3 regions of the Cupriavidus sp. Met-2 genome follow, and region 2 is predicted to be linked to each of the others. Evidence: predicted binding sites of a transcription regulator. Region 2 holds the regulator's gene; each other region holds the start of a gene.
The links. The regulator FNR, encoded in region 2, switches genes on or off when oxygen is low (the NO sensors DNR and NnrR bind a similar motif). The targets are predictions, from matches to a motif close to TTGATNNNNATCAA.
Positions count from the first base shown of each region.

Region 1: a site for FNR is predicted at 3,818-3,831, ahead of WD006_RS23625 (nitrite reductase). Genes of this name have one in related genera too.
Region 3: a site for FNR is predicted at 3,500-3,513, ahead of WD006_RS02170 (DASS family sodium-coupled anion symporter). Genes of this name have one in related genera too.

Region 1 covers NZ_JBBHZL010000013.1:11,117-17,262, reverse strand. The annotation lists gene gph (phosphoglycolate phosphatase) at 262-1,002, opposite strand; gene rpe (ribulose-phosphate 3-epimerase) at 1,024-1,725, opposite strand; gene apaG (Co2+/Mg2+ efflux protein ApaG) at 1,894-2,268, shown strand; gene WD006_RS23635 (hypothetical protein) at 2,287-2,484, opposite strand; gene mltA (murein transglycosylase A) at 2,583-3,722, shown strand; gene WD006_RS23625 (nitrite reductase) at 3,934-5,583, shown strand; gene WD006_RS23620 (c-type cytochrome) at 5,604-5,909, shown strand; gene nirJ (heme d1 biosynthesis radical SAM protein NirJ) at 5,913-6,146, shown strand, end outside.
Region 2 covers NZ_JBBHZL010000002.1:318,498-324,643, reverse strand. The annotation lists gene ccoO (cytochrome-c oxidase, cbb3-type subunit II) at 1-139, shown strand, start outside; gene WD006_RS06760 (cbb3-type cytochrome oxidase subunit 3) at 144-311, shown strand; gene ccoP (cytochrome-c oxidase, cbb3-type subunit III) at 308-1,222, shown strand; gene ccoG (cytochrome c oxidase accessory protein CcoG) at 1,278-2,807, shown strand; gene WD006_RS06745 (membrane protein) at 2,821-3,057, shown strand; gene WD006_RS06740 (hypothetical protein) at 3,054-3,299, shown strand; gene fnr (fumarate/nitrate reduction transcriptional regulator Fnr) at 3,383-4,108, opposite strand; gene WD006_RS06730 (sulfite exporter TauE/SafE family protein) at 4,194-4,961, shown strand; gene scpB (SMC-Scp complex subunit ScpB) at 5,512-6,146, shown strand, end outside.
Region 3 covers NZ_JBBHZL010000001.1:453,648-459,793, reverse strand. The annotation lists gene WD006_RS02190 (DUF3141 domain-containing protein) at 1-39, opposite strand, end outside; gene WD006_RS02185 (phosphate acetyltransferase) at 346-1,296, shown strand; gene WD006_RS02180 (acetate/propionate family kinase) at 1,320-2,537, shown strand; gene WD006_RS02175 (tyrosine-protein phosphatase) at 2,534-3,286, opposite strand; gene WD006_RS02170 (DASS family sodium-coupled anion symporter) at 3,634-5,157, shown strand; gene WD006_RS02165 (Ldh family oxidoreductase) at 5,219-6,146, shown strand, end outside.

The sequences.
Region 1 (6,146 bases), on a different contig from region 2:
GCATCTGGGCTACGGCGCTGGCGGAAGGATCTGCCGGAGACGTCGGTCGACAGTGGATCTGGACCGGGCCGGCGGAGCTTGGGGGGTGACTGCGGCGGACTTAATAAGTCCCGATGTATCCCCGCAAGCCCGTCAGGAAACTCGCGAACGCACTTTACGCCTGTTCAGAGGCGCGCCAGCGACGCCAGGGCCAAGCCTGCCGATCACTGCCAAGAAAGTTGCGTTTGCGGTTGAGGAACATTGAATGGTGTTCAGCCGGGTTTAGCGGTGTGTTGCCCGATGTGCGGCAAGAAGCGCAGCCACGCGGGCAATGTCGGCGACTATACCATCGGCGTCGACGTCTTGTACAGGATTGCCATGGTTGTAGCCATATGGCATCAAGAGCACTCCCATGCCCGCCGCACGTGCCGCCCGCGCGTCATTTTCGGAGTCGCCGATGGCCAGCACGGCCTCCGGATCGACCCGGAATGCCTCGGCCACCTTGAGCAGCGGATACGGATCGGGTTTGCGCAGGGCGAACGCGTCGCCGCCGTAGACCAGATCGAAATACTGGGCCAGGCCGGTACGGGCCAGCAGCGGCTCGGTGAAGTTCCACGGCTTGTTGGTCACGCAGGCCATGCGCAGGCCCATCGCCTTGAGCGCCGTCAGGCCCTCGCGGACATTCGGGTAGACGTTCGAAAACTGGCCGTTGATCCGCACGTACTCGCGGTCGTACAGCGCGTAGGCATCAGCGAACAGCCCGTTGGCGTGCAGTGGCGAGAAACGCGCGTCCAGCACGCGGCGGATCAGGTTCTCCGACCCCTTGCCGACGAAGCTGACAATGTCCTCCTGGGACATCGGCTCGACCGGGCCCAGGTTGGGATGCTTGTGCGCCAGGGCCAGCAGCATCGCGTTGACGGCGGCGTGAAAATCGCCAGCGGTGTCGACCATGGTGCCATCGAGGTCGACGATCACCGCCCGGATGGCGTGCCAGTCCGTGCGGCGCAGTATTTCGAGACTCATGCGCGTGACTTCCCTGCCTGATTACTTGCCAACCGTGGCCAATTCGGCCCGCAGCGCGCCGATGACGCCCTTGTAGCCGCCGTCGGCGTCCGGCTTGCCGAATACGGCGGAGCCCGCCACGAACGTATCCGCGCCCGCCGCGGCGATCTCGGCGATGTTGTCCACCTTCACGCCACCGTCCACTTCCAGCAGGATCCGGCGGCCCGTGCGCGCGGTGTACGCGTCGATGCGCTGGCGCACGGCGCGCAGCTTGTTCAGCGTCTCGGGAATGAAAGACTGGCCGCCGAATCCCGGGTTCACGGACATCAGCAGGATCACGTCCAGGCGGTCCATCACGTGGTCCAGGTAGTGCAACGGCGTGGCCGGGTTGAACACCAGGCCGGCCTGGCAGCCGTTGTCGCGGATCAGCGCGAGCGAGCGGTCGATATGGTCGCTGGCCTCGGGGTGGAATGTGATGATGTTGGCGCCGGCGCGGGCAAAGTCCGGGATGATGCGATCCACCGGACGTACCATCAGGTGCACGTCGATTGGGGCGGTGACGTGCGGGCGGATCGCCTCGCAGACCAGCGGCCCCACGGTCAGGTTGGGCACGTAGTGGTTGTCCATCACATCGAAATGGATCCAGTCCGCGCCGGCTTCGGTGACGCGGCGCACTTCCTCGCCCAGGCGGGCAAAGTCGGCGGACAGGATGGACGGGGCAATGCGGAAGGTGGGGCTGCTCATGATATTCGGGCGGGCTGAAGGCGGAATGGGCGGTATTTTACGCCGGTCGGGCCCCCGGAGTCGGGACGAACGCCTGGCCGGGCCGCTTGCCCCTGCCATGGCCTTGCCGCACAATGCGCAACACCCGGCCGCCGCGCGGCCTGCCGACCCTTCTTACCACGTCGATACATGAGCGAGTACGCATTTTCCGTGGCCGTGCGCACGCAGTACATGCCGGACCAATCGGACCCAGACCGTGGACGCTACGCGTTCGCCTACACCATCACGATCCACAACACCGGCGAAGTCGCCGCGCAGCTGATCTCGCGCCACTGGATCATCACCGACAGCGACAACTCGACGCAGGAAGTCTCGGGCCTGGGCGTGGTCGGCCATCAGCCGCTGCTCAAGCCGGGCGAGCACTTCGAGTATTCGAGCTGGGCGACGATCTCCACCCCGGTGGGATCGATGAAGGGCGATTATTTCTGCGTGGCCGAAGACGGCCACCGTTTCGAGGTGCCGATTCCCGAATTCGCGCTGGTGCTGCCCCGAATGCTGCACTGAACCGCCGCACGGCGGGAACTAGGCCTCGGGCGGCGTGTCTGCATCCGTCGAAGTCTGGTTGGCGCGGGACGGATGGTCCTGCGGCGCGCGCGTGGGGCGCGGATTCTTCTTGGCGGTGCTCATCGTCCAGACCACGATGAAGATCAGCAACAGCAGCGCCACGCCGGCTTCGGCGGCAAGTAGCAGGGTAGGGTGGTTTTCGAAGAACTGGCTCATCGCGAGGGGGTCAGTCGACGGATCGGGTTGAGATTGTAGGACATGCGCGGGTTTGTGGACTGTCTGACCGCCGGCCGTGTCCGCGAAGAATGGACAAGATGGCAAATCAGTATTCCCTGCGCGCCCCCCGCGCATCGTCGAGCAACACTTCCTGGCGCGGCTGGCTTGTCCTGACGGGCGCTGCCGCACTGCTGGCCGGCTGCATGAGCGGGCCGCCCCCGCGTATCGAAGGTCCGGGCGGCGTGCCGGGCGGGAAGGCGCCTGCTACCTCATCCGCGGCAGGCCGGTTGCAACCGGCGAGCTGGGCGGAAATCGGTGGCTGGAGCCAGGACGACGTGCGTGCCGCCTGGCCCGCGCTGCTGGCGAGCTGCCAGGCGCTGAAAAAGCGCGCCGACTGGAACCGCGTCTGCGCCGTCGGCCTGATGGTGGACGCCGGCGATCTCGAGGCGATGCGCGCGTACTTCGAAACCAACTTCCTGCCATACCGCGTGGTCAACGTCGATGGGACGGACAACGGGTTGATCACCGGGTACTACGAACCGATCCTGCACGGCTCCCGCACGCGTCAGGGTGCGTATCAGGTCCCGCTCTATCGCCGGCCGCCGCAACTCGGCAAGGGCATGTTGCCGCCGCGCGCCGAACTGCTGCAGAACCCGGCGATGCGTGGCAGCGAACTGGTCTGGGTGGATGATCCGGTCGAAGCCGCGTTCCTGCAGATCCAGGGCTCCGGCCGCATCCGCATGGCCGATGGCACGATGATGCGTGTCGGCTACGGCGGCACCAATGACCAGCCGTTCCGCTCATTCGGCAAATGGCTGCTCGACCGTGGCGAGATCACGCCGGCGCAGGCCACGATGCAGGGCATCAAGGCATGGGCGCGTGCCAACCCGGGACGCGTGGACGAAATGCTCAACGTCAATCCGCGCTTTGTGTTCTTCCGCGAATTGCCGCCCACCAACGAAGGACCGGTAGGCGCGCTGGGCGTGCCGCTTACGGCGGAACGCTCGATAGCAGTTGATCCCGCAACCATCCCGCTTGGCGTGCCGGTTTTCCTGTCGACCACACGGCCACTTTCCTCCGAACCGATTCAACGTCTGATGTTCGCGCAGGACACGGGCTCCGCCATCAAGGGTGGCGTGCGCGCGGACTTCTTCTGGGGCGCAGGCGACGCCGCCGGCGAGACCGCCGGCCGCATGAAGCAGGGTGGCAGGATGTGGGTCCTGATGCCGCGCAGCTGACGTCATGTTATCGGCGGGCTACATACAGCAATGCCCGCCGTCCGAGTTAGTTCCCTGACACGGAGCAGGGTTATTCTCCTGCCCCGTTCCCCGCGTTGACTCGTGTCAATCGCGATGCAGTTCTTCTTCCCCATGATTGGAACATCTGTCGCGCGCCGCGCTCCATGCACGGTGCCGCAGCACAGCATTCCCCACTCGCTAATGAAAAATCATGAAAGCGAAATCATGGATGTTCCCCGCACTGGCGGCCATGCCGCTCTTCTTCTGGAGTGCGCACGGTAGCGCCCAGACGGCGCCGACTCAGAATCCCGAGCCGAAGCTGACTGCGGAAGAATTCAACCACGCCAGGCAGATCTATTTCGAACGGTGCGCAGGCTGCCATGGCGTGCTGCGCAAGGGCGCCACGGGCAAACCGCTGACACCCGACATCACGCGTGCCCGTGGCACCGAATACTTGAAGACGTTCATCAAGTACGGCAGTCCGGCCGGTATGCCCAACTGGGGCACCTCGGGCGATCTCACCGATCCCGAGGTCGATCTGATGGCGCGCTACATCCAGCTCGATCCTCCGACACCGCCGGAATTCTCGCTGGCCGACATCGAAAAATCGCGCAAGGACATCGTGCCCGTGGCCAAGCGGCCAACGCGCAAGATGAACAACTACAACCTGCAGAACCTGTTCTCGGTCACGCTGCGCGATTCCGGTGAGGTGGCCCTGATCGACGGCGACAGCAAGCAGATCATCAATATCGTCAAGACCGGCTACGCGGTGCACATCTCGCGCATGTCGGCGTCCGGGCGCTACCTGTACGTGATCGGCCGCGATGCGCGTCTGAACCTGATCGACCTGTGGCTGCCCAAGCCGGACAACGTCGCGGAAGTAAAGATCGGTCTCGAGGCGCGTTCGGTGGAAACCTCGAAGTACAAGGGCTACGAAGACAAGTACGCCGTGGCCGGCTCGTACTGGCCGCCGCAGTACGTGATCATGGAAGGTGACACACTCAAGCCGCTGAAGGTAGTGTCCACACGCGGCATGACCGTCGACAACGAGTACCACCCCGAGCCGCGTGTCGCATCGATCGTTGCCAGCCATTTCCGTCCCGAGTTCGTCATCAACGCGAAGGAAACAGGCAAGATCCTGATGGTCGATTATTCGGATCTGAAGAACCTGAAGACCACCACGATCGATTCCGCCAAGTTCCTTCATGACGGTGGTTTCGACTCCACGGGTCGCTACTTCCTGGTGGCCGCGAACGCATCGAACAAGATCGCTGTCGTGGATACCAAGGAAGACAAGCTGGCCGCGCTGGTCGATGTCGGCAAGACCCCGCACCCGGGACGTGGCGCGAACTTCGTGCATCCGAAGTTCGGTCCGGTCTGGGCCACGAGCCATCTCGGCGACGAAACCATCAGCCTGATCGGCACCGATCCCATCAACCACAAGGCGCAGGCCTGGAAGGTGGTCGAAACGCTCAAGGGACAGGGCGGTGGCTCGCTGTTCATCAAGACCAATCCGAAGTCGCACAACCTGTGGGTGGATACGCCGCTCAATCCCGACGCGAAGCTGAACCAGAGCGTGGCGGTGTTCGATACGCAGAAGCTGGAAGACGGTTACAAGGTGCTGCCGATCGCCGAATGGGCGAACCTGAAGGGCGAAGGCGCGAAGCGTGTGGTGCAGGCCGAGTACAACCAGGCCGGTGATGAAGTCTGGTTCTCGGTCTGGGGTACCAAGGATGGCGAGTCCGCGCTGGTCGTGGTCGATGACAAGACCCGCAAGCTCAAGACCGTGATCAAGGACCCGCGTCTGATTACCCCGACGGGCAAGTTCAACGCGCACAACACACAACACGACGTCTATTGATCAGGGGAAGGAGAATTCGCATGCATCCGTCTACAGTTATCGCCGCCGTGGCACTTGCTGCCGCGCTGCCGGTTACCGCGTTTGCCAGCCAGGAACTTGCCACAAGCAAGAACTGCATGGCTTGCCACAGCGTCGACAAGAAGCTGGTCGGCCCCGCCTACAAGGACATCGCCGCGAAGTACAAAGGTGACAAGGCGGCTGCTGCGCAGCTTTCTCAAAGCATCCTGAAGGGAAGTAGCGGAAAGTGGGGCCCGATCCCGATGCCGCCCAATCAGGTCAGCGAGGCGGAAGCCAACACGTTGGCCAAGTGGGTGCTAAGCCTCTGATCCATGTTCCGACTCTCCCGCTTCATGGAGGCGCTGCGCGACGGGGGGTCGGTCCCCCCGCCGCGCCGTGCCAGTGGTCCCGTGGTGATCTGGAATCTGGTGCGGCGCTGCAATCTCAACTGCAAGCACTGTTATTCCACATCTGCCGATACGGATTTCAAGGGCGAGCTGTCGACCGGCGAAGTCATGGCCGTGCTCGACCAGCTCAAGGCGGCGCGCGTGCCCGCGCTGATCCTG
Region 2 (6,146 bases):
AGAGATTGCCCGTGCGCCTGAAGAGTTGGCGGGCAAGACGGAAGAAGATGCGCTGGTGGCGTATCTGCAGGGACTTGGCCTGAATCGCCGCAATGTGCGCGTTGACTCGGCGGCGGCTCCGGCGCCGGCGAAGGAGTGATGCCATGGCGATCGTGACCGCAATTGCAACCGTCGTGTCGATGCTGACGTTCATTGGCATCTGCTGGTGGGCATGGTCGGGCGGCCGCCAGGCCGCCAATCAGGAATCGGCGATGTTGCCGTTTGCCCTGCCTGACGAAAACACAACTACAAGCCGGAACCCACAGCCATGAGCGATTTCATTTCCGATTTCTGGAGTTATTACATCGCGGCCATCGCGCTCATCGGGATCGTCTGGTGTGTCTGGCTGCTGTTCTCCCAACGCAAGATGCCGAAAGGTGTCAGCACCACTGATGACACCGGTCATGTCTGGGATGGTGACCTGCGCGAATTGAACAATCCGCTGCCACGTTGGTGGATGTGGATGTTCCTGCTGGCCTGCATCTTCGGTCTTGGTTACTTGGCGCTGTATCCGGGTCTGGGATCGTACGCCGGTATGCTCAAGTTCTCGACGCAGGGCGAGCTTGCCGCTCACCGCGAAGCGGCCGAGAAAACGCAGCACCAGATCTACGCCAAGTATCTGAACATGGATATCAAGCAGGTGGCGGCGGATCCTGACGCGCGCGAGATCGGCCAGCGGTTGTTCCTGAACTACTGCGCGCAGTGCCATGGTTCGGATGCGCGTGGCAGCCGAGGCTTCCCCAACCTGACCGACAACGATTGGCTCTACGGTGGCGAGCCGGAGACGATCCAACAGACGATCACCAAGGGCCGCAATGGCGTGATGCCGTCGTTTGCGAGCACGATCGATGCGAAGCAGGCGGGCGATACCGCGCAGTACGTGCGTTCGCTGTCTGGTCTGTCCTCGGATCCGATTCGTGCATCGCGTGGCGAAAGCACCTTCAAGTCGACCTGCGCGGCCTGCCACGGCGCCAACGGCAAGGGCAACCAGGCACTCGGCGCGCCGAACCTGACCGACAACACGTGGTTGTACGGCAGCTCGGAAGCGACGATCGTCGACGCGATCCTGAAGGGACATAACGGTCATATGCCGGCGCATGAGGAGATTCTGACGCCCGAGCGCATCCGCATGCTGACCGCATATGTGTGGGGACTCTCGAATACGGGAGGCGCTGCAAAATGACTAACTGCCCCGGGGCCGGGCGGAGTGCCGCCCACCGGGGCGTGAGGGCAACACGATGAGCGCGCCCCTTAACGCCCCCGATCACTCGGACGATCACGCCTCGAACGATCCGTCTGCAAGCCAGTCGTCGAGCGATCGTAACGGCAACACTTGGCGTCCCGCGCCGCCCCCCAAGGGCGCAGAGACCACCGAGGAAGCGCTGTACGAGGTCCGCCGCAAGATCTATCCGCGCTCGACCTCTGGCGCGTTTTCGAGCTGGCGCGTGTGGCTGGTCATCCTGACGCAGTTGATTTACTACGGGACCCCCTGGCTAAAGTGGAATGATCGCCAGGCCGTGCTGTTCGATCTCGGCGCGCGCAAGTTCTACATCTTCGGTCTCGTGCTGTGGCCGCAGGATGTGATCTATCTTGCCGTGCTGCTGGTCATTTCTGCGCTATCGCTATTCCTGTTCACAGCCATCGCCGGACGCCTGTTCTGCGGCTACGCCTGTCCCCAAACGGTCTACACAGAGATATTCATGTGGATCGAGCGACATGTCGAAGGGGATCGCATCGCGCGGATCCGACTCGACGGCGATCCCTGGAGCCTGCGCAAGCTGCGAATCAAGGCGACCAAGCATGTGCTCTGGGTGCTGATCGCACTGTGGACGGGCTTCACGTTTATTGGATATTTCGCGCCGATTCGGGAGCTTGGTAGCGAGGTCCTGCATTTTACGCTCGGACCCTGGCAGAGTTTCTGGATGCTGTTCTACGCGTTTGCGACCTGGGGCAACGCCGGATTCATGCGCGAGCAGGTGTGCAAGTACATGTGCCCCTATGCGCGCTTCCAGAGCGTGATGGTCGACCGCGATACCTATGTCGTGACCTATGACGTGGGTCGTGGGGAGCCGCGTGGTAGCCGTTCCCGCAAGACCGATCGCCATGCCGCTGGCATTGGCGATTGCGTGAATTGCAGTATCTGCGTGCAGGTGTGTCCGACCGGTATCGATATTCGCGATGGCCTCCAGTACGAGTGCATCGGTTGCGGTGCCTGTATCGACGCGTGCAATCTGGTCATGGACAAGATGGAGTACCCGCGCGGACTGATCCGATACACGTCGGAAAATGCGATGCGCAAGTCCCTGTCGACATCCGACGCGCGCAAGCGGCTGCTGCGACCACGCACGATCATCTATACGCTGATCTGGTTGGTTCTGGCGGCGGGCTTCGTCGCGTCGCTGGCAGTGCGGTCGCCGATCAAGGTCGACATCATTCGGGATCGCGGCGCGCTGGGCCGGGAAGTGGAGGGGCGCTGGATCGAGAACGTCTATCGGCTCCAGGTGATCAACACCACGGAAGCGCCGATGCGGATTCGCGTGGAGGCTGAGGGCGACGACCTGACTGGACTGACGGTCGAGTATGACAAGTCCGCCGAGGCCATGCAGCCAACGTCCAACCGGTTGTTGCCGATTCGCATCCGCGTGCCGATCGACGATGCCAAGGAAGGCACGCACAAGATCAACGTAACGGTGACGGCGGAGGGCGAGGACGGCCGAGACGCGCATATCAGGCAATCCACGAGTTTCATTGTTCCCCGCAATCTGTGATGCTGAGGGCGAAATGGCAGCAAACAAGGAGAGCGCAATGACATCCCAACAGTCCAAGCCCTGGTACAGGGAACCGTGGCCGTGGCTTTTGATGAGCGGTCCGTTGCTTGCAATTATTGGCTGCGGCGTGACCATCTGGCTCGCCAACACGCATCCGGATTTGCCGGTTTCCGGCGTGGAGCGTCATGGTCTGGTCGTAGAGAAAACGGGGGCGGAGCATGTAACGTCGCCGGCTGCGAGGCGCCCATGAGACTCCGCTGGCTGATGTGGGTACTTTGGCCGGCGTTTCTGATGGGCGGAGCGGCCACCGCCACCGTATTTTCGGTCGTTGATCCGGGCGATCTCACGTTCTTCGGGCACCAGGTGGAAGCGTCTCGTGAGGCGGTCTACACGATTGGCTTCCTGGTGGCGTGGTTGTTTTGCGCGTTGTCCAGCGGGCTGACGCTATACACCATGCCAACCAAGCTCGAGGAGACCGACGAACTCGAGTAATGGATCGAGTGCTGGTAGAAAGCAGAACGGCCGCACCGGGAACTGAATTCCAGGTGCGGCCGTTTTCCTGGCTAGGACGTTCGTTAGCAGTTTCGGCTATAGACCTGCCTGATGCCTTCCATGTCCACGAGTTTCACGTGTCGTTGGCGAATCTGAATCAGGCCGGCTTCGGCGAATCGAGAGAAGAGCCGACTCACGGTTTCGAGCTTGAGGCCAAGGTAGCTGCCGATTTCTTCGCGGCTCATCCGCAGCACGAACTCGCTCGACGAGTAGCCGCGCATCGACAGGCGCTCCGACATGTTGACGAGAAATGCTGCCAGGCGCTCTTCGGCACGCATCGAGCCAAGAGTGATCAGCATGATCTGGTCCTGCGAGATTTCCTTGCTCATCAGTCGCAGGAACTGTTGCTGGAGCGACGGCAAGGTGCCGGACAGCGATTGCAGGTCATCGAATCGTACGACGCAGACCTCGGTGTCCTCGAGTGCAGTGGCATCGGATGCATGCTGCATCTCGCCGAGGCCGTCGAGTCCGACGACTTCACCGGGTAAATGGAAGCCGGTGATTTGCGTGCGTCCGTCCTCCATGGTCACGTGGGTCTTCAATGTGCCAAAGCGGATCGCATAGACTGCGGTAAGTGGCTCGCCCATGCGATAGAGCGTTTCGCCCTTGTGAACACGAACGCGTTCCTGTACGAGCGTGTCCATCTTTGCGAGGTCCTGTTGCGACATGCCCACGGGAAGGCAAAGCTGGCCCATGGCGCAAGTGGAGCAACGTGGAGACATCTCGGTGACGGGAATGGAGGTAAGCAATTGATGGTGCTCGCATGAATGCGCTTGCGATGGAGGCGCGATGCAGGCATTTTACAGCTTGATGTGACGCAGAAGCGAGGAACAGTTGCCATTTGGTGTGCTATTCAGTGTCTTTACACTTGCATTGCTTGGCGGCGTGCATTGCGCAGCCATGTGTGGAGGAATTGCCATTGCCGTCGAGCAACGGCAGTCCGGGGCGGCTGTCGCGGTCGTTAACGTCGTGCATCGTTCGCGGTTGCACTGGTGGCTGGAACTACTGGTTATGCACGCCGGGCGTCTCACGACCTATGTGCTGCTTGGGGCACTGATGGGGGCGGTGGGCGCGACAGTCTGGAAGCAGGATTACCTGCCAGTGCAGCGCTGGCTCTACGGTGCAGGCAGCCTGTTGCTTGTTCTGACCGGGGTGTGGTTGTTGCGGGGCCGCGTCATGCGGGCAGCGTGGCTCGAACGGCTGGCGGCGCGGGCGGCCTCGTATGTCGTTCAGGGCATCGCGTCGCTGGGTATGCAGATGCCGCTTCGCTTGCGTCGGCACGCGCCCATCATGCGGCGCTATGGGATGGGGTTGGCCTGGGGGCTGGTGCCTTGCGGTATGGTGTACGGCGCACTTGCGCTCGCCTTGTTGGCTGGTAATGCGCCTTCTGGGGCACTTGTCATGGCGGCCTTTGGCATCGGGACGCTGCCGAACCTGCTGGTGATCTCGGGTTTGTCGGGCTACCTGCGGCAACTGTCGCGCCGCCCCAGCGTGCGAGTGGGCGCCGCGCTTATTGTGATCGGTTTTGGGGCGCTGGGTGTCGCACGCGCCGTCTGGCTGCCCGATACGCTGGCCAATCACGGCTTCTGCGTCGTGTTCTAGACTTTTTTGCTGGTTGCAGGGCGGGGCTGGAATGCCATACAATCGCGAAACCACGGTATCGCGCTCCGATGCGCTCGTGGCGTCGCCGGGGCTGCATTCCCGATCTGGGGTGTGTGCCCAGGGGGTCTGGGCAGGTCTGGCTTGCCAGGATCGTCCCCACAGTTCATCCGGTTCACAAGATCTGGTTCCAAAGTCCGATGGGGCTGTGTGGAGAGGTGGCGCCGGTGCCAGGCGAAGTTGCCTGGGCCGATATCGATTGTTTCTTGCCGCCTTGGCGATCTGATTGTCCAGGTGAATGTCCACCCCAAAAGGGAGAGGGTGCGACGCAAGAGGTCCGTTGACTGGCGCAGTCTGTCAGCCCCGGACGATCTCCTGCCGGAACGACCCGGCAATTCGATGCAAAGAAAATGAGGTGCACGGCTGCGCTGCGAAAAGCTGCGAGTTAGCTGCGCGATGAGATGGCGGTGGCTTAGGCCTCGCTGTATCTGCAATCTCCAGTGCTTCAGGATTCGTCCAGAAGCAGGTGCAAAGACAGGCTGCACACAATCACATGAATACCCAAGAGGCGAAGATCGTCCTCGAGACCGCGCTGATCTGTGCGCAGGAGCCGTTGCGCGTTGGTGATCTGCGACGGTTGTTCGCCGACGACGTCGGTGCCGACACCATCCGGGTTCTACTCGAAGAGCTGCGCAACGACTGGCAGCAGCGCGGGGTGGAGCTCGTGGCCCTGGCCAGCGGTTGGCGGTTCCAGAGCCGTCCCGAGATGCGCGAGTTTCTTGACCGACTCAATCCGGAAAAGCCGCCGAAGTACTCGCGTGCCGTGATGGAAACGCTAGCGATCATCGCGTATCGCCAGCCGGTGACGCGCGGTGACATCGAAGAGATCCGGGGCGTGACGGTCAGCACGGAAGTGGTCAAGAAGCTTGAGGATCGGGACTGGATCGAAGTCATCGGTCACCGGGACGTGCCTGGCCGCCCCGCGTTGTACGCAACGACCAAGGCATTCCTGGATGACCTCGGTCTGCGCTCGCTGGATGAGTTACCGCCGCTCGAGGATGCCCAGGCCCAGGCCCAGGCGGCACTGCTGGATCAGCAGGCCATCGATTTCGAGGCGGTCGCGACGGCGAATCCGCCTGCTGGTGACGAGGAAGCCTTTTCGGAGGCTACCGTTGGGGTGGCTGAGAC
Region 3 (6,146 bases), on a different contig from region 2:
CGCTGTCGATGTGACAGCGGTCGGTTGACGTGCGGTCATTCCGTTTCTCCCAGTCTGGATAGGCGGAGTCAGGGTGTCGCGGCAAGAGGTGTCGCCCGGATGACCGATAGATCAGCGCCGGTGCGCTTGCTGCGATGCAACACCGAAAATCTACCAGTGTCGCGGCGACATGGCAATTGGCCGAAGCGCCACTCCGAACATATCGGTCACCCATGACATATGCGTGTCATCGTAGCAGTTGGAACATTGGCATATACTTTGCCGCAAGACGTTTGCGCAATGCAGCATCCGTGGCCCCCAGGATGCCTGCCCTCCAAAACCGTTTGGTTCCTGGGAACGCTGCCTATGCCGACCACACCGTCCACCGACAAGTACGCCCAGCTGCTCGCGCGTTGCGAGGGGCTGCCCCCCATCCCCACCGCCGTCGCGCATCCGTGCGACCAGTCATCGCTCGATGGCGCACTGGAAGCTGCACGACTTGGCCTGATTACTCCGCTGCTGGTTGGTCCCGAGTGGCGCATCCGGCAAGTGGCGGAGGAGCACGGCCTGACCCTCGGCGATACCCCGATCATCGACACGCCTCACAGCCATGCTTCGGCCGAAGCCGCCGTGGAAGCCGTGCGCTCGGGCCGCGCCGAACTGCTGATGAAGGGCAGCCTCCATACCGATGAGTTGCTGCACGCCGTGACGCGCAGCACCAGCGGTTTGCGCACGGAACGGCGCCTTTCGCATGTCTTCGCGATGGACGTGCCGACCTATCACAAGCCGCTGTTCATCACGGACGCCGCGGTCAACATCTTCCCCACGCTGAACGAGAAGGCCGACATCGTGCGCAACGCCATCGACCTCGTGCGCATTCTCGGCGTCGAGCGCCCCAAGGTGGCGATTCTCTCGGCCGTGGAAACAGTGACGGACAAGATCCCGTCGACGATCGACGCCGCCGCGCTGTGCATGATGAGCCTGCGCGGGCAGATCGAAGGCGGCCTGCTCGATGGTCCGCTGGCGTTCGACAACGCCATCAGCAAGGCCGCGGCCGAAACCAAGGGCATCCATTCCGAAGTGGCCGGCGACCCCGATATCCTGCTCGTGCCGGACCTCGAAGCCGGCAACATGCTCGCCAAGCAGCTCACGTTCCTGGCCGGTGCGGAAGCGGCTGGCATCGTGCTTGGCGCGCGCGTGCCGATCATCCTGACCAGCCGCGCCGACAGCGTGCGCGCGCGCATTGGTAGTTGCGCGATCGCCGTGCTCATCGCCCATGCACGCCGTGTTGCCACCGAGGCAGCCGTCAAGGTCTGAAGCCACTTACGGAGATTCGCCGCGTGACCACTGCTCATCCCGTCATCCTCGTCGTCAACGCTGGCTCGTCGAGCGTCAAGATTTCCATCTTCTCCGTGCCGGAGGCTGCTCACGAGGACGTCGAAGTCCTGCCCGCGCAGCTTGCGCACGGTCAGATCGAAGGTATCGGCGTGGCGCCGCATATCGAGGGGCGCCTGGCCGATGGAACCGTCGTCGCCGACGAGCGCTTTCCCGTGGAGCTGGTGCCCGATCACGATGCGGCGTTCCGCCTGATCCAGGCCAGGCTGCAGGAAGGCCTGCGCGACACGCCGCCGGTAGCGATCGGCCATCGCGTGGTGCATGGCGGCATGGACTTTGCCGACGCCGTGCGCATCGACGACAACGTGATCGCCAGGCTCGATGCGCTGGTACCGCTGGCACCGCTGCACCAGCCACACAACCTGACGGCGATCCGCGCGGTGCGGGCCGCCGCGCCCGACCTGTTGCAGGTGGCGTGCTTCGACACCGCGTTCCACGCCGGGCACGATCCGATGGCCCAGTTGATGGCGCTGCCCTACGAGTACTACGAGCAGGGCATCCGGCGTTTCGGCTTTCATGGGCTGTCCTACGCGTATATCGCGCGCCGGCTCAAGCAGGTGGCGCCCGACTTGGCCGAGGGCCGCGTGATCGTTGCCCACTTCGGCAATGGCGCGAGCCTGTGCGCGATGCGCGGCGGCAAGAGCGTGGAATCGACCATGGGCCTCACGGCGCTGGACGGCATGCCGATGGGCACGCGCTGCGGCACGATCGACCCCGGCGCGGTGCTGTGGCTGGCGGCGCAAGGGATGACGCCCGACGCAATCCAGGCGATGCTCTATGGGCAATCTGGCCTGAAGGGTATCTCCGGCGTCAGCAGCGACATGCGCGCACTGCTGGCCAGCGATACGCCGCGCGCGAAGCTGGCCGTGGACTTCTACGCCTATCGCGCCGCACAGGAAATCGGCAAGCTCGCGGTCACGCTGGGTGGCCTGGATGGACTGGTCTTCACGGCTGGTATCGGCGCCAACTCGCCGGACGTGCGCGCACGCGTCTGCGCGCACCTCACCGATCTCTTCGGCATCTCGCTGGATGCCGCGGCCAATGGCGACAACTGCCAGCGCATCAGCAGCGACACAAGCCGCGTGCCGGTGCTGGCGCTGCAGACGGACGAGGAAGGCATGATCGCCCTCTCGACCGCGAAGATCCTGCTAAACGGCGGCTAATCTTCGAGGTAGTGCCCGCGTAGTTGCCCCACATCGATGCGCAGGTCATCGGCAAGAAATTGCTCCACACTGCCGTAGGCCCGCGCAATCGCATCCATCGATGCTTCCAGGTATTCGGGCCGCACTTCGAGCAACGGCATGATGACGTCCGCGTCGACCCCGATCGGGGCCACGCGCGCCAGCACATCTTCGTTGAGGCGGCGATTCCAGTGATTGGATTCGAGGTAATTGGCAACGATTTCGTCCTGCGACACGCCAAGCGCCGATAGCAACAGCAACGACGCAAAGCCTGTGCGGTCCTTGCCTGCGGTGCAGTGATAGAACAGCGTGCGGCCGGCCTCGGCATGACGCAGGAACGCGCCGAACGCCTCGCGGTAGCGCACCGGAAAATCGCGGTACACATCGAGCATGAAGTCTCGCATCTGTGTGGGCGTGCTTGCACGCAGGCGCGGCACCAGCACATCCATCGCCATGCTGCCCTCCAGCACCGGCACCGCGAGCCAGTGAAAGCGCTCGCCGAAAGCGGCCTCGGCAGGCGACTTCTCGCCGGGAGACCGGAAATCGACAACGATATCCAGATCGAGCGAATGCAGGCGATCGAGATCGGCGGCCGAGGCCAGCGCGGGATTCGCGCTGCGATAGAGCTTGCCCGACCTGACGCGACGGCCGGATAAACCGGCCAGTCCGCCAAGGTCACGCGCGTTGGGGATCGTCTCCAGCCCCAGCGAGGGGCGTGTGTCGTGATTCATATTATTGGTCATTTCGCATAAGCGTGCGGTCAAGCACGCCTTCCAAAAACGTTCAGCATCGGCTTCAATTATTTCAGATCGCCGCATCGAAGGACAGGTGCCACGTACGGCTTCATGCTTCCGTGCCGCTCATACACCCATCCACGCGCAATCACACTCACTCGATCCGCACAAGGCCCCATTGCTGGCATCGAAGCCTGACATCACAGTGAGTTGATATCCAGCAATTGCGCCGTCACCAGCACCTTGGCACATCGGCCTTGGCTTCACATAATGAGCCCATGTCGGCCGCGGCGATCCTGCGATACGACGCGACTGGCAGGCTGATCCAACATAGGGATTCCACGATGCCTGAATCACAAGTACCTCCTGCCGCCTCCGGCGCCCCCACCGCCGCGACGGCCGTCGCGGCCGCGCCCAAGCTCAATATCCACTGGGGTCTGTATGCGGCCGTGGTCGTGCTGATCGCGGTGCTCCTGATACCGATGCCGGCTGACCTGCCTGTGGCCGGTCAGCGCATGCTGGCCATCCTGGCATTCGCGGTCGTGGTGTGGATTACCGAAGCGGTGACCTACGAGACCAGCGCCATCATGATCACGTCGCTGATGGCCGGCCTGATCGGCTTCGCGCCGATGGTCAATGACCCCAACACGCTATATGGCACATCGCGCGCGCTTGGCATGGCCCTGGCGGGCTTCTCGAACACCGCGCTGGCCCTCGTCGCCGCCGCGCTGTTCATCTCGGCGGCCATGACCGTGACCGGACTGGACCGGCGCATCGCGCTGGTCACCTTGTCGGCCATCGGCACCAGTACCCGACGCATCCTGATCGGCACGATCGCCGTCACGATCCTGCTCAGCCTGGTGGTGCCGAGCGCCACCGCGCGCAGCGCATGTACCGTGCCGATCATGATGGGCGTGATCGCCGCATTCGGCGTCGACAAGAAGTCGAACATCGCAGCCGGCATCATGATCATGGTCGCGCAAGCCACCAGCGTCTGGAACGTCGGTATCCAGACCGCCGCCGCACAGAACCTGCTGACCGCGGGCTTCATGGACAAGCTGCTCGGCGAACGCGTGACCTGGCTGCAATGGCTGATTGCCGGCGCTCCCTGGGCCATCGTGATGTCGATCGTGCTGTACTTCCTCGTGCGCTGGCTGCTTCCGCCTGAAACCGACGCAATTGCGGGCGGCAAGGAAGCCGTGCAGCGTGAGCTGGCCGCGCTGGGTCCGATGACGGGCCCGCAGAAGCGCCTGGCTGCCGTCGCCATCGGCCTGCTGCTGTTCTGGGCCACCGAGGGCAAGCTGCACAAGTTCGATACGGCGTCGATCACGTTCGTGGGCCTGGTGATCCTGATGCTGCCGCGCATCGGCGTGATGGACTGGAAGACGATGCAGCAACGCACGCCATGGGGCACGCTGATCGTGTTCGGCGTTGGTATCAGCCTGGGCACCGCGCTGCTGACCACGCAGGCCGGCCAATGGCTCGGGAAATTCGTCGTCACGCATTCCGGCCTGGCCAATCACGGCACGCTGCTGGTCTTTGCCGTGCTGGCGGCATTCCTGATCCTGATCCACCTCGGCTTTGCCAGCGCCACGGCACTGACCTCCGCGATGCTGCCGATCCTGATCTCGGTACTGCAAACCATACCCGGTGACATGAACAAGGTCGGCATGACGATGCTGCTCGGCTTCACGGTCAGCTTCGGCTTCATCCTGCCCATCAACGCACCGCAGAACATGGTCTGCCTCGGCACCGATACCTTCAACGGGCGACAGTTCGCGCGCATCGGCATCCCGACCACGATCATCGGGTATCTGCTGATGCTGCTGTTCGCGTCGACGTACTGGCGCTGGCTTGGCTGGATCTGACCGGCAAACATGCAACCTCGCCGCTGACACAAGCGCCCCCAAACCTTCGCCCCCAACGATGATGAAAATTACCCTAGACAGCGCGCGGCAGTTCGCGCGCAGCATCCTGGCGGCGCAGGGTGTGCCCGCCGATATCGCCGATGACGTGGCCGAGCACCTGGTGGAAGCCGATCGCAGCGGCTACGTCAGCCACGGCCTGTCGATCCTGCCGAACTACCGCCGTGCCATCGAGAGTGGCAACGTGAATCCCACCGGACGCGCTGCGTGCGTGCTCGACCGCGACATGCTGATGGTGTTCGACGGTAACGGCGGCTTTGGCCAGCACGTCGGCAAGACCGTGATGACGCGTGCCATCGAACGCGTGCGTCAGCACGGCCATTGCATCGTGACACTGCGCAAATCGCACCACCTTGGCCGCATGGGCCACTATGGCGAGATGGTGGCCAGCGCAGGCTTCGTGCTGTTGAGCTTCACCAACGTGATCAACCGGCCGCCCGTGGTCGCGCCCTTCGGCGGCCGCGTGCCACGGCTCACCACCAATCCGCTTTGCTTTGCCGGGCCGATGCCGAACGGGCGACCGCCGCTCGTCGTCGATATCGCCACCAGCGCCATCGCCATCAACAAGGCACGCGTGCTGGCGGAGAAAGGCGAGCCCGCGCCGGAGAACAGCATCATCGACGCCGAAGGCAACCCGACTACCGATGCGGGGGTCATGTTCGACGATCAACCGGGATCGCTGCTGCCGTTTGGCGCCCACAAGGGCTACGGTCTCGGCGTGGTGGCGGAACTGCTGGCCGGGGTGTTGTCCGGCGGTGGCACGATCCAGCCGGACAACCCGCGCGGCGGCGTGGCCACGAACAACCTGTTCGCGGTGCTGCTGAATCCCGAACTCGATCTCGGCATCAACTGGGAACGGGAGGAGGTAGAGGCCTTCGTGCGCTACCTCCACGACACGCCGCCTGCGCCAGGCTTCGACCAGGTGCAGTATC